DNA from 3 places in the Streptomyces sp. CA2R106 genome. Region 3 is predicted to be linked to each of the others. Evidence: riboswitches for the same ligand, from Rfam matches in the RefSeq annotation. Region 3 holds a riboswitch; each other region holds the start of a gene.
The links. Region 3 has a riboswitch for S-adenosylmethionine ahead of WA788_RS09370 (aminotransferase class V-fold PLP-dependent enzyme). Riboswitches for the same ligand answer to the same signal wherever they lie in the genome.
Positions count from the first base shown of each region.

Region 1 (4,416 bases), on a different contig from region 3:
GAAGCTCAGCGCGCGCAGCACGGGGTTGCGCGACAGCCGCATCGCGGCGACGCCGACCCCCAGCAGGTAGCCGCTGGCCATCACCGCGCCGGTCAGCCACAGGGTCAGCTCGAGGCCGTGCAGGATCGAGGAGCTGAGGAAGTAGTGGCCGACCACGTGCCATTGGAAGCGCGGGTTGGTGGCCAGGGTGTGGACGAGCATCGCGAAGAGCACCAGCAGCACCGCCGCCGAGAGCCACTGCCCCGGCCGCCGCAGCGGCACGATCCGGGCGGCGAGCAGCGAGGCGTCGGCCGGGCGGACGTCCAGCGCGCGGAACTCCGGGGACGGCGGCCGGTCGGATTTCGGCTCAGCGGGCTGATCGGCTGCGGACGTGGTGGGCCGGTCGGACGCGGGCCGGCCCGCGTCCGCGGGTTTGCCGGGCGCGGTCGGGTCGGGCGGGGGCGGCGGGTGGCCGGGGGCGGCGGTGACCGGCCCGGAGGTGTCGTGCTGGGGCATCGTCGGGGTTCCCGTCTCGTCGGGGAGCGCGGCGGCATCCGGGCATGGCGGCCCCGCGCGGGGCCGGCCGGCCGGGCGGGGCCACCGGGAAGGAGGGCAGGGGCGGGCGGGAGTTCAGCCGGCCGCGCACGCCGGGGAGTGGGCCGCGGCACCGATGGCGCGGCGGTGGGAAAGCGGGAGGTGCGGGAGGTGCGGAAGGAACGGCGGCGGGCCGTCAGCGGGCCGCGGGCGTCCCCGGACACAGGGCGCTGCACACGCGGAGCAGGTCGACATGGCGCCGGACCACCCGGGTCCGGGCGAAGCCGCGGGGACACTGCGCCAGGCCGCGTCGGTCTGCGTCCATGCCCGTCCCCTCGCTGTCTTCGGCGCTGTGGGCGCCGGGCCTGACGGCCGGTGGTACGACCGCGGACACCGGTCGTGGCGGGCCGCGTGACACCGGGCCCGTGCCCTCAGCACGTTAACCGCAGGGCGGCGGCCGGGCAATCCCCCTCGGCGCCCGCCGGATGTGGCGCGGATCGCGTCCGGCGAGGGGGGATTGTGTTCGAACACGGCACCGAGTTACCGTGCTTGCAGGTCATGAGCGTCAGCAACCAAGGCCCTGGCCGGCTGACCGGCAACCCTCCGTCGCGGTGGGGTGCTCCAGGTGACGACCCGGCGGAGCCGACGGCGGCTCGGCAAGCGCGAGCTCGGCAGGCGTGAGCCGATCGAGGCGGGAGGTGCGAAGTGCGCGGCGACAGCGAGCAGTCGACGCCCCCCGGCGTACCCGGCCTCGTCACGTACTCGCGCCGCCACATCGACCTCCAGCGCGTCGCCGGCGCCCTGTGTCCGGGCACACCGACGGCCCGGCTGCCGCGTACCGCCGGCTGAGCCCGCTCCACCCCCCCGCTTCACCCTGGCGCTCTGCGCGCATCCTCCGTCCTTCCGCCGGCCCACCCGGGGACGACGCCGTTCCCGGTGCGGGCCCGTCCGGTTCCCTCCGGCCTGCCCGCCGCCGGCCCCGCGGCCGCCGGTCCGCCGCGTGCGGAGGGGACCTGCGGCCCGGCGCCCTCGTAGGCACCCGATGCCGTACGCACTCCGATCCGTCCACACCCCGACCTCCATGCCCCGGCCGTTCGCCCGCGGCCCGTCCGAGCAGGAAGCGGTACGTCCATGTCCCGATCCACCACCCCCCTCCACCTCGCGGTCGCCCTCGACGGCGCCGGCTGGCACCCCGCCGCCTGGCGGGAGGCCGACGCGCGGCCGGCCGAGCTGTTCACCGCGCGCTACTGGGCCGACCTGGCCGCCGAGGCCGAACGCGGCCTGCTGGACCTGCTCACCATCGAGGACTCCCTCGGCCTCCAGTCGTCCCTGCCCACCGGCCCCGACGAGCGGACCGACCAGGTGCGCGGCCGGCTGGACGCGGTGCTGACCGCCGCCCGGATCGCACCGCTGACCCGGCACATCGGCCTGCTGCCGGTCGCGGTGGTCACCCACACCGAGCCGTTCCACCTGTCGAAGGCGATCGCCACCCTCGACTACGTCAGCACCGGCCGCGCCGGGGTCCAGGTGCGGGTGTCCGCCCGGCCCGACGAGGCCGCGCACTTCGGCCGCCGCACCCTGCCCGGGCTGTCGCTCGACGCGCTGGACACCCCGGACGGCAGGGCGCTGCTGGCCGAGCTGTTCGGCGAGGCCGCCGACTACGTCGAGGTGGTGCGGCGGCTGTGGGACAGCTGGGAGGACGACGCGGAGATCCGCGACGTGGCCACCGGCCGCTTCATCGACCGCGACAAGCTGCACTACATCGACTTCGAGGGACCGCACTTCAGCGTCAAGGGGCCCTCCATCACCCCGCGCCCGCCGCAGGGTCAGCCGCTGGTGGCCGCGCTCGCGCACCGCACCGAGCCCTTCCGCCTGGTCGCCTCCTCCGCCGACCTCGGCTTCACCACCCCGCACGGCATCGGGCAGGCGGCCGCGGTCGTCGGCGAGATCCGCCAGGCGCAGGAGGAGGCCGGGCGGGGCGGCCAGACCGTGCACGTCTTTGCGGACCTGGTGGTCTTCCTCGACGAGGAGCCCGGCCGGGCCGCCGAGCGCCGCGCCCGGCTGGACGCCGAACTGGACGCGCCCTACGCCAGTGACGCCCTGGTCTTCACCGGCACCGCCGCCGAACTCGCCGACCTGCTGCTGGAGTTCGCCGCCACCGGGCTGACCGGCTTCCGGCTGCGCCCCGCGACGCTGCCCTACGACCTGGCCCGGGTCAGCCGCGACCTGGTGCCCGAACTCCAGCGCCGCGGCGCCTTCCGCGAGTCGTACCAGGCCGACACGCTGCGCGGGCTGCTCGGCCTGCCCCGCCCGGCCAACCGCTACGCCCCCGCCTGAGCGACCCGCGCGAAGCCCCAGGAGGCAGACCCCGCATGAGCAGCACCGACCGGACCGGCACACCCGGCAGCAATGGCAAGCCGCGCAAGCAGATCCACCTCGCCGCGCACTTCCCCGGCGTCAACAACACCACCGTGTGGAGCGACCCGGCCGCCGGCAGCCAGATCGACTTCAGCTCCTTCGTCCACCTGGCGCGCACCGCGGAACGGGCGAAGTTCGACTTCCTGTTCCTGGCCGAGGGGCTGCGGCTGCGCGAACAGGGCGGCCTCATCCACGACCTGGACGTCGTCGGCCGCCCCGACACCTTCACGGTGCTGGCCGCGCTCGCCGCCGTCACCGACCGGCTGGGCCTGGCCGGCACCATCAACTCCACCTTCAACGAACCCTACGAGGTGGCCCGGCAGTTCGCGTCGCTCGACCACCTCTCGGGCGGTCGCGCCGCCTGGAACGTGGTCACTTCCTGGGACGCCTTCACCGGCGAGAACTTCCGCCGCGGCGGCTACCTCGCCCAGCCCGACCGCTACGAGCGGGCCCGCCAGTTCCTCACCGCCGTACGGGAGTTGCTGGACTCCTGGCCGGGCGGCGAGGTCATCGCGGACCGGGCGGGCGGCGCCTTCCTGCGGGCGCCGGGACCCGGCCGGTTCGACCACCGCACCACCCAGTTCGACATCCGCGGCCACTTCAACGTGCCGCGCGGCCCGCAGGGCCACCCGGTGGTCTTCCAGGCCGGCGACTCCGAGCAGGGCCGGGAGTTCGCCGCCTCCGCCGCCGACGCGATCTTCACCCGGCACGGCACCCTGGAGGCGGGCAAGGCGTTCTACGCCGACGTCAAGGGCCGCCTCCCGAAGTACGGCCGCACCGCCGAGGAGCTGCTGATCCTGCCCGGCGTGAGCTTCGTCCTCGGCGACAGCGCGGCCGACGCCGAGGAGAAGTCCCGGGTGATCCGCCGCCAGCAGGTCAGCGGGGCCACCGCGATCGCCTTCCTGGAGCGGCTGTGGAACCGCGACCTGAGCGCCTACGACCCGGAGGGCCCGCTGCCGGACGTCGAGCCGCTGACCGACGCCGAGCCGATCGGCCGCGGCCGCGCCGACGCCCACCGCGAGGACCGCGCGCAGACCGCCGCCCGCTGGCGGGCCGTCGCCGAGGAACGCAAGCTCTCCATCCGGGACCTGGTGATCGAACTGACCGGGCGGCAGTCCTTCGTCGGCACCGCCGAGCACGTCGCCGCTCAGCTCGACGCGTTCGTCCAGGCCGACGCCAGCGACGGCTTCATCCTCGCGCCCCACCTCACCCCGGGCGGCCTCGACGAGTTCGCGGACACCGTGGTGCCGCTGCTCCAGGAGCGCGGCGTCTTCCGCACCGAGTACGAGGGCGAGACCCTGCGCGACCACCTGGGCCTGGCCCACCCCGACCGCCCGGGCCCGGTCCGCGCCGGAGCACCGGCCGCGGCCGGTGAGGTGAGGGCCGCGTCGTGAAGTTCCTCGCCATCACCCTGATCGTTCACGCGCCCCACCCCGTCACCGGTGAGCGCAAGTCCACCCGCGCCCGGTTCCAGGAAGTCGTCGA
Region 1 covers NZ_JBAGKC010000014.1:139,540-143,955, forward strand. Annotated here, with positions in the region: gene WA788_RS20985 (amino acid ABC transporter permease) at 1-495, opposite strand, end outside; SAM riboswitch class IV at 1,068-1,182, shown strand; gene WA788_RS20990 (putative leader peptide) at 1,219-1,362, shown strand; gene WA788_RS20995 (LLM class flavin-dependent oxidoreductase) at 1,645-2,850, shown strand; gene WA788_RS21000 (NtaA/DmoA family FMN-dependent monooxygenase) at 2,886-4,325, shown strand; gene WA788_RS21005 (LLM class flavin-dependent oxidoreductase) at 4,322-4,416, shown strand, end outside.
Region 1: linked by a shared signal. The riboswitch ahead of WA788_RS20990 (putative leader peptide) and the one ahead of WA788_RS09370 (aminotransferase class V-fold PLP-dependent enzyme) in region 3 are both predicted to bind S-adenosylmethionine.

Region 2 (4,416 bases), on a different contig from region 3:
CAGTCCGTCGCCGGTGTTGAGCACGACGGTCTCGGTGGCCGGGTCGAGCTGCCCGGACTCGATCAGCTTCTTCAGCACACCGACGGTCACCCCGCCCGCGGTCTCCGCGAAGATGCCCTCGGTCCGCGCCAGCAGCTTGATCGCGTCCACGATCTGCGCGTCGTCCACGTCCTCGACGGCCCCGCCGGTACGCCGGGCGATGTCCAGCACGTACGGGCCGTCCGCGGGGTTGCCGATCGCCAGCGACTTGGCGATGGTGTCGGGCTTCACCGGCCGTACGACGTCGTGCCCGGCCTTGAAGGCCGTCGACACCGGGGAGCACCCCTCGGCCTGGGCGCCGAAGATCTTGTACGGCTTCTCCTCGACCAGGCCGAGGGCGATCAGCTCCTTGAGGCCCTTGTCGATCTTGGTGAGCTGGGAGCCGGACGCGATCGGGATGACCAGGTTGTCCGGCAGCCGCCAGCCGAGCTGCTCGGCGATCTCGTAGGCGAGCGTCTTGGAGCCCTCGCCGTAGTACGGGCGCAGGTTGACGTTGACGAAGCCCCAGCCCTCGCCGATCGGGTCGCCGATCAGCTCCGAGCAGAAGCGGTTCACGTCGTCGTAGCTGCCCTCGATGCCGACGAGTTCGCCGCCGTAGACCGCGGCCATCACGACCTTGCCGGCCTCCAGGTCGTGCGGGATGAAGACGCAGGAGCGCAGGCCCGCCCGGGAGGCGGCGGCGCCGACGGCGCCGGCCAGGTTGCCGGTGGAGGAGCAGGACAGCGTGGTGAGGCCGAAGGTGCGGGCGGCCTCCAGCGCGATCGCGACCACCCGGTCCTTGAAGGAGTGGGTGGGGTTGCCGGAGTCGTCCTTGACGTGCAGGCCGCCGGTGATGCCCAGTTCGCGGGCGAGGTTGTCGGCCTTGACGAGCTTGGTCCAGCCCGGGTTCAGGTTGGGCTTGCCGGCGACGCCGGCGGGCACCGGCAGCAGCGGGGCGTAGCGCCAGATGTTGGTCGGGCCGGCCTCGATCCGGGCGCGCAGCGCCTCGGGGTCACCGGTCGGCAGGTCGTAGGCCACTTCCAGTGGCCCGAAACACTCCAGGCACGCGAAGACCGGGCTCAGCGGGTAGCGGGTGCCGCACTCCCGGCAGGACAGCGCCGCGGCCGGGCCGAACGGTGCGGGGGCGGCATCGGCACCCTGGGTGCCGGCAGCGGAGTCGGTGGTGCTTGCGACGGTTTGCGCAGCCATGACAGGCGAGGCCCTTTCTCCTCATCTTCCTCGCACGCGGGCGCGTCACGAGACGGAATTGGCACCTTCCCCACCGTGCGTGACCTCGCGGTCGGCGGGAGGGTTGCCGGGGCTTCTACGGGCCGTTCCCTCTGCCCCTCTGGATGAGCGGTATGGCGACCGGGTCGGTACGGACCGGGCCCGTCGCGTTTGTGCGCGTCACGCCCCCGGCATGCGGTGGCGTCACGCGTTGTTCAAGACTGTAACCGACACAGGTGACGGTTGAGGTAGCCGTCCGCACCGCGAGATGGATCACACGCCCGGTCCGGAGCGTGCCGAGGGAGAGGACTCACGTGCTCGACGAGGTGGAGCGCTGGCTGCGCCGCCGGTCCTGGTCGGCCGCCCAGCGGCCGCTTGACCTGCTGCTCGCCGCCAAGCGCGCGGCCGGCGACCGGGGCACGGTCAGCGTGGTGCTGCCGGCGCTGGACGAGGAGGCGACCGTCGGCGCGATCGTGGCGGCGATCCGCCGCGACCTGATGTCCGCCGCGGCGCCGCTGGTGGACGAGGTGGTCGTGGTCGACTCCGGCTCCACCGACCGCACCGCCGCGGTCGCCGCCGCGGCCGGGGCCCGCGTGGTCGGGCGGGACGCGATCCTGCCCCGGCTGCCGGCCCTGCCCGGCAAGGGCGAGGTGCTGTGGCGGTCGCTGCTGGTCACCCGCGGCGAGATCGTCTGCTTCGTCGACGCCGACCTGCGGGAGTTCGACGCCCGTTTCGTCTCCGGGATCGTCGGGCCGCTGCTCACCGACCCCGCGGTGCAGCTGGTCAAGGCGATGTACGACCGCCCGCTGGAGACCGGCGGCACCGTGGTGCCCGCCGGCGGCGGCCGGGTCACCGAACTCGTCGCCCGCCCGCTGCTCAACCTGCACTGGCCGCAGCTGGCCGGCTTCGTCCAGCCGCTCGGCGGGGAGTACGCCGCCCGCCGCTCGCTGCTGGAGCGGCTGCCCTTCCCGGTCGGCTACGGCGTCGAACTCGGCATGCTGATCGACGCGTTGGGGCTCGTCGGGCTCGACGGGCTCGGGCAGGTCGACGTCGGGGTGCGGCACCACCGGCACCAGGACGGCCAGGCGCTCGGGCGGATGGCCGCCGCGATCTACCGCACCGCCCAGGTCCGGCTCGCCCGCGGCCAGCTGGTCCGCCCGCACCTCACGCAGTTCGGCCGCGCCGGCTCCGCCTTCGTACCGCGTACCCACCCGGTCGACACCGAGGAGCGCCCGCCGATGGCCGACCTGCCGGAGTACCTCGCCCGCAAGGCGGCGTAGGCACGGCGCCGGGGGCCGCCGCCGCGGGCAAAGAGTGCCGCCGGCACGTTTGAGCTGCGCGGCAACCGGCAAAGCTGCGGGCATGGAGGGATCTTCGCAGGGTGCCCGGATTCTGGTCGCGTCGAACCGCGGCCCGGTGTCGTACACCGTGGAGGGCGACGGCAGCCTGGGGAGCCGCAGGGGCGGCGGCGGGGTCGTCTCCGGGCTGAGCGCGATCGGCCCGGACGCGGGTGCCGTGTGGGTGTGCGCGGCGCTGTCGGACGGCGACCGGGAGGCGGTGCGCCGCGGGGTCGCCGAGCCCGGGGTGCGGATGCTCGCGATCCCCCCGGAGGTCTTCCACGCGGCGTACAACGACATCGCGAACTCGGTGCTGTGGTTCGTGCACCACCTGCTCTACCAGACGCCCTTCGAGCCGCTCTTCGACGAGGAGTTCCACGGCCGCTGGGCCGCCTACGAGGCGTACAACGAGGCGTTCGCCGACGCGCTCGCCCAGGAGGCGGCCGAGGGCGCCGCCGTCCTCGTGCAGGACTACCACCTCGCGCTGGTGCCCGCGCTGCTCCGCGAGCGCCGCCCCGACCTGCGGATCGGCCACTTCTCGCACACCCCGTGGGCCCCGCCGGACTACTTCCGCCTGCTGCCCGACGACGTGGCCGCGCGCCTGCTCACCGGCATCCTCGGCGCCGACCGGGCCGGGTTCCTCACCCACCGCTGGGCCGCCGCCTTCGCCGCGTGCTGTGCCGACGTGCTCGGCGCGGAGGTGGCCGCGGACGGCGGCTCGGTGACGTACCGGGGCCGCACCACCCGGCTCGGCGTGCACGGTCTGGGCGCCGACGCGGAGTTCCTGCGCGAGCGCGCCCGGCGGCCCGACGTGGACGAGCGGATGGCGGCACTGCGGGCCGAGGCGGGTCCCGGCCGGCGGCTGATCGTGCGGGTGGACCGCACCGAGCTGTCCAAGAACATCGTGCGCGGGCTGTACGCCTACCGGCGGCTGCTGGTGGAGCACCCAGGCTGGCGCGAGCGCGTGGTCCATGTCGCGTTCGCCTACCCCTCGCGGCAGGACCTGGCGAGCTACCGGGAGTACACCGAGGAGGTCTCCCGGGTGGCCGCGGCGGTCAACGAGGAGTTCGGCACCGCGGGCTGGACGCCGGTCATCCTCAAGGTCGACGACGACTTCGCCCGCTCCCTGGCGGCGTACCGGCTGGCCGACGTGGCGCTGGTCAACCCGATCCGGGACGGGATGAACCTGGTCGCCAAGGAGGTGCCGGTCGTCTCCGACCAGGGGGTGGCGCTGGTGCTGTCCCGTGAGGCGGGCGCCTTCGAGGAGCTGGGCGACGACTCCTTCGTGGTCAATCCGTACGACATCCGCGCGACCGCAGTCGCCCTCAACGAAGCGCTGACGCTCCCCGAGGCCGAGCGCGCCGACCGTTCCAAGCGGCTTGCCGCGGCAGCCACCGCGCTGCCGCCCAGCCGCTGGTTCCTCGACCAGCTCCAGGCGATCGGCGGCTGACCGCTTTTCGTTCCGCGGCGCCCTGGTGGGGGCCGGTCAGCCGAGTTGGTCGGCCAGGTGTTCCAGCAGGTGGACGACGCCTGCCGGGCCCGCCACGGTCAGGTCGGCCCGCGCCAGCAGCTCCGCGGGGGTCTCCTCGGCGCCCGCGCTGGCCACCAGCAGGCCCGGCGTGCCCTGGGCGCGCAGTTCTCCGACGGCGGCGTACGCGGCGAGGTCGCCGAGGTCGTCGCCCGCGTAGAGCACGCTGCCCGCGCCGGTCTCGCGCAGGAAGCCGGTGAGCGCCACCCCCTTGTCGACACCGGGTGGCCGCAGCTCCAGGACGTAGCGGCCGGGCTCGACCACCAGGCCGTGCCGCACGGCGAGTTCGGCCAGCGGCGCGCGCAG
Region 2 covers NZ_JBAGKC010000001.1:336,156-340,571, reverse strand. Annotated here, with positions in the region: gene thrC (threonine synthase) at 1-1,227, opposite strand, end outside; SAM riboswitch class I at 1,246-1,377, opposite strand; gene WA788_RS01530 (glucosyl-3-phosphoglycerate synthase) at 1,560-2,525, shown strand; gene WA788_RS01525 (alpha,alpha-trehalose-phosphate synthase (UDP-forming)) at 2,608-4,032, shown strand; gene otsB (trehalose-phosphatase) at 4,069-4,416, opposite strand, start outside.
Region 2: linked by a shared signal. The riboswitch ahead of thrC (threonine synthase) and the one ahead of WA788_RS09370 (aminotransferase class V-fold PLP-dependent enzyme) in region 3 are both predicted to bind S-adenosylmethionine.

Region 3 (4,416 bases):
GTGGAGCACACCGGGTTCGACCCGCGGGACGTCGGCCTGGAGCTGGTGCCGGTGGAGGCGCTGCGCGGCGGCGAGGCCGGGTACAACGCGGAGGTGGCCCGGCGGCTGCTCGCCGGTGAGCGCGGGCCGGTGCGGGACGCGGTGCTGCTCAACTCCGCGGCGACGCTGACCGCGTTGGGTGCCACCGGCGGCGGCACCCTGGAGGAGCGGATCAGCGCCGGCCTGGTCCGGGCGGCGGAGTCGATCGACTCGGGCGCGGCGGAGGGCGTACTGGAGCGCTGGGTGGCGGCGACCCGGGCGTAGCGAAGAAGCGCGGGCGCACGGCGCCGTCCACTTTCCGGACGGGGTCTTGCGCCCGCGCCGCCGTATGGCACAATCTTGTCCCAGGTCACGAGTGACAGCGCAAAGGCCCCGGCTCGCTGTCCGGCAACCCTCCGTCCGAGGCGGGGTGCCCCGGGTGATGACCAGGCTGTGATGCAGCGAGGCTCACAGCAAGCCGGACTGGGGAGTTCTTTCATGAGCAAGCGAATGCGTTAGGGCCTGTCGGCCCCGGTTCTGCCACCAGCAATTCCGCCCGATCACCTCTGCACCGCGCCGTCCGCGCGGCCGTTCCCGGCCGCCGCTTCGTGGTGTTTTCGCCTGCCTTCCGCCGGGAGTTCGCCTTGACCACCGCCGCCACCTCCGCCGCCCGCACCAGCACCACCAGCACCACCAGCACCGCCAAGAGCACGGTAGGGGTCGCCGCCACCGCCACCGCCACCGCCATCAGCGAAGGCGCCGACGCCGACTGCCCCACCTGTACGTCCGCCCCGCTGCCCGTACTCGGCCGGGACGTGCGGGTGCCGCTCGTCACCGGTGGGGAAGTGGGGTACGCCGCGCTCGACTACGCCGCGAGCGCCCCCGCGCTCCAGCGGGTGTGGGACGACGTCGCCGCCTACGCGCCGTACTACGGCAGCGTGCACCGCGGCGCCGGCTACCTCTCGCAGCTGTCGACCGACCTGTTCGAGCAGAGCCGCGAGACCGTCGCGGAGTTCCTGGGCTGCCGCCCGGACGACGAGCTGGTCTTCACCCGCTCCACCACCGACTCGCTCAACCTGCTGGCCGCCGCCCTCCCGGCCGGGACCCGCGTCTACGTCTTCGACACCGAGCACCACGCGGCCCTGCTGCCCTGGCAGCGCGTCGAGGGCGGGCAGGTCGTGTACCTGCCCGCGCCGCGCACCCCGGAGCAGGCCGTCGCCTCCCTGGACGTGGCGCTGCACGGCGCCCCCAAGGGCCCGAAGCTGGTCTGTGTGACCGGCGCGTCCAACGTCACCGGCGAGATCTGGCCGGTGCGCGAACTGGCGGCCGCCGCACACCGGCACGGCGCCCGGATCGTGCTGGACGCCGCCCAGCTCGCCCCGCACCACCCGGTGGACATCACCGCGCTCGATGTCGACTGGGTGGCCTTCTCCGGGCACAAGCTGTACGCGCCGTTCGGCGCCGGGGTGCTCGCCGGGCGGGCAGACTGGCTGCGGGACGCCGAGCCGTACCTCGCCGGGGGCGGCGCCACCCGCAAGGTCGCCCGCTCCGGTGACGAGCTGTCCGTGGAGTGGCACTCCGGCACCGCCCGGCACGAGGCCGGCTCGCCGAACGTGATCGGCGCCTACGCCATCGCGTCGGCGTGCAAGGCGCTCACCGAGGCGGGCTTCGACACCCTTGTCACCCGTGAGCGTGAACTGCTCGCCCGGCTGCGGGACGGCCTCGCCGCCTTCCCCGAGGTGCGGGTGCTCTCGCTGTTCGGGTCCGGCTCGGCCCGGGTCGGCGTGCTCTCCTTCGTCGTGCGCGGCTGGAACTCCTCCCACTTCGCGGCGGCGCTCTCGGCGGAGTACGGGATCGGTGTACGGGACGGGCTGTTCTGCGCGCACCCGCTGGTGCGGACCCTCCTGGACACGGAGCCGGACGAGCCGGGGGAGTGCGGCGCCCCCGACGCCGAGCCCGGTGAGCGCTCCCTGAACGCCGTCCGGGTCAGCTTCGGCGCGGGCACTCCCCAGGAGCACATCGACCGCTTCCTCGGGGCCGTCGGCACCCTCGTCCGCGAGGGCGCCGCATGGAGCTACCGCACCGAGGCGGGCCGCTGCGTCCCCGTCCGCTGACGGACGGCGCGCTCCACGAAGGCGCGGGCGGCCAGGAGTACGGGCAGCCAGGAGTACGGGCGGCTAGGAGTCCAGCCCGATGGAGAACGCGGCCTCCAGGTCGTGCTGGGAGTACGTCCGGAACGCCACGTGCGTGTCGGTCACCTCGACGCCCGGGATCTTGGAGATGCGCCCGGGGATGATGTCGGCGAGGTCGTCGTGGCGGGCGACCCGCACCAGGGCGACCAGGTCGTAGGTCCCGGTCACCGAGTACACCTCGCTGACGTGCTCCAGAGCGGCGATCGACTCGGCGATCTCGGGGATCTGGTCCACTGAGGTCTTGATGAGCACGATCGCGGTGATCACGGCTGGACGTCTCCTCGGGTGGGTGCGATGACGACGCTCACCTTACGCCGTGGCCGGTAGCAGACCCATGCGCACAGGAAGCCGAAGGCGAAACCGACCACGTGCGCGAGGTAGGCGACGCCGGGCCCGCCCTGCGCGGTCTGCGCGGCCAGCCACTGGAGCACGAACCAGAAGCCGAGCACCACCCACGCCGGGAAGCGCAGCGGCACGAAGAACAGGAACGGGAACAGGCTGGTCACCCGGGCCCTGGGATAGAGGTAGAGGTAGGCGCCCAGGGCCCCGGAGATCGCCCCCGACGCGCCGACCAGGCTCTGGGTGTCCCCGCTGTTGGCGAAGGCGAACCCGTAGGCGGCGAGGTAGCCCGCCGCGAGGTAGAACAGCGCGAAGCGCACCCGGCCCATGCGGCTTTCCACGTTGTCCCCGAAGACGTAGAGGAAGAGCATGTTGCCGATCAGGTGCAGCCAGCCGCCGTGCACGAACATCGAGGTCAGCACCGACAGGAACGGCACCTTCGGGAAGGCGCCCGGGGTGCGGCAGCCCGCGGGCAGGTCGAGTTGCGCGACCGGGGTGCGGCCGTGGAACAGCTCGCTGGGGATCACCCCCCAGCGGTCGAAGTACACCGCCTGCGCGCACTGGAGCGCGTGGCCGCTGCCGTAGAGCCGGACGAAGCCGGAGACCGGGCCGGCCAGGAAGACCGCGGTGCACAGGGCGATGAGCGCGTAGGTCACGACCGGACGGCGGCGGACCGGGTTCTTGTCGTACACCGGGATGACCATGCACCGATCATGACGGAAGCGGACCAACCGGCAGGGAACGCCTCGCCGCAGCGCGCCGTGCCTCCAAGGCCGTAGGGTGACCGGGGCACACACGCCCGTCCTGATGGGTAGGGGTGAGCCGAGGCCCGCCCCCGTGGACGCACCGAGACGAGAGAGGTGCCCGAGCCGATGACGGTTCCCCTGCCGACCGCGACCACCAGGTGGCGCTGCACCCTGTGCGGCAACCTGACGAGGTTCGACGTCACCCGTTCGACCCGGGTGGTCGAGTACGTCCACCTCGACCTGGGCGGCGAGCCGCGCACCGAGGAGACCGAGGTGCTCAGCGAGACCGTGGAGTCCGTGCGCTGCCGGTGGTGCAACGCGGTCGACCAGATCGAACTGGTGGACCGTCCCGGCAAGGACGTGACGGACGGTCCCGCACAGGGTTGAGTCCTGTTGCGGGGACAATGGAAGCAGCAGGCGACGGCCGGAGGGATCGAAGGAGGCCGGGAGGGCGCCGAGGAACCCGACAGGGAGTGACTGGTGGATGGTAACGGCGGCCGACCGCTGCCCGACGAGGAGCTCGCGCCGGGTCCCGGCGAGCCGACGCTCGACCGGCCGCTGCCCGAGGGCGTGCGCCACCGGGTGGTCGCCATCGCCGCCGACGCTTTCGGCGGGTTCACCTTCCCCGAACTGCCGGTGTCCCTGCGCCCGTACGCCCGTTTCACCCCCACCCGCCGCGTGAAGTACGCCGGGACCGCGCTCGCCGCCGCCCTGGAGTCCGACGCCGCGTTCCGGCAGAAGGTCGCCGGGCGGCTGCGCGAGGCGCAGCCGGAGCTGACCGGCGCGCTCGACGCCGGCACCGCGCCGCCGGCCGCCGATCCGCTGGACGTGGCCGCGGCGGCGTACCTGCTGCGCCCGGAGGGCTGGGCCAAGCTCGTGGCGACCGCGGGCGAGGAGGTCCAACGGGCCGACGCCGAGCGGGCCGACGAGGAGGCGGTGCGCGAACTCGCCCGGCTGCGCGAGGAGGTGGCCGCGCTCCAGGCGCAGGTCCGCGCGGACGCGGCCCGCGCCCGCGGCGAGCTGGACGCCGTACGCAAGGAGGGCGACGCGCTGCACCGCAAGCTGCGCGCCGCGCACAGCGACGTGAAGCGGGCGGAGTCCGCGCAGCGCAAGCTCCAGGC
Region 3 covers NZ_JBAGKC010000004.1:371,086-375,501, reverse strand. Annotated here, with positions in the region: gene trpD (anthranilate phosphoribosyltransferase) at 1-303, shown strand, start outside; SAM riboswitch class IV at 387-504, shown strand; gene WA788_RS09370 (aminotransferase class V-fold PLP-dependent enzyme) at 765-2,132, shown strand; gene WA788_RS09365 (Lrp/AsnC family transcriptional regulator) at 2,196-2,477, opposite strand; gene WA788_RS09360 (rhomboid family intramembrane serine protease) at 2,474-3,253, opposite strand; gene WA788_RS09355 (hypothetical protein) at 3,422-3,682, shown strand; gene WA788_RS09350 (NYN domain-containing protein) at 3,773-4,416, shown strand, end outside.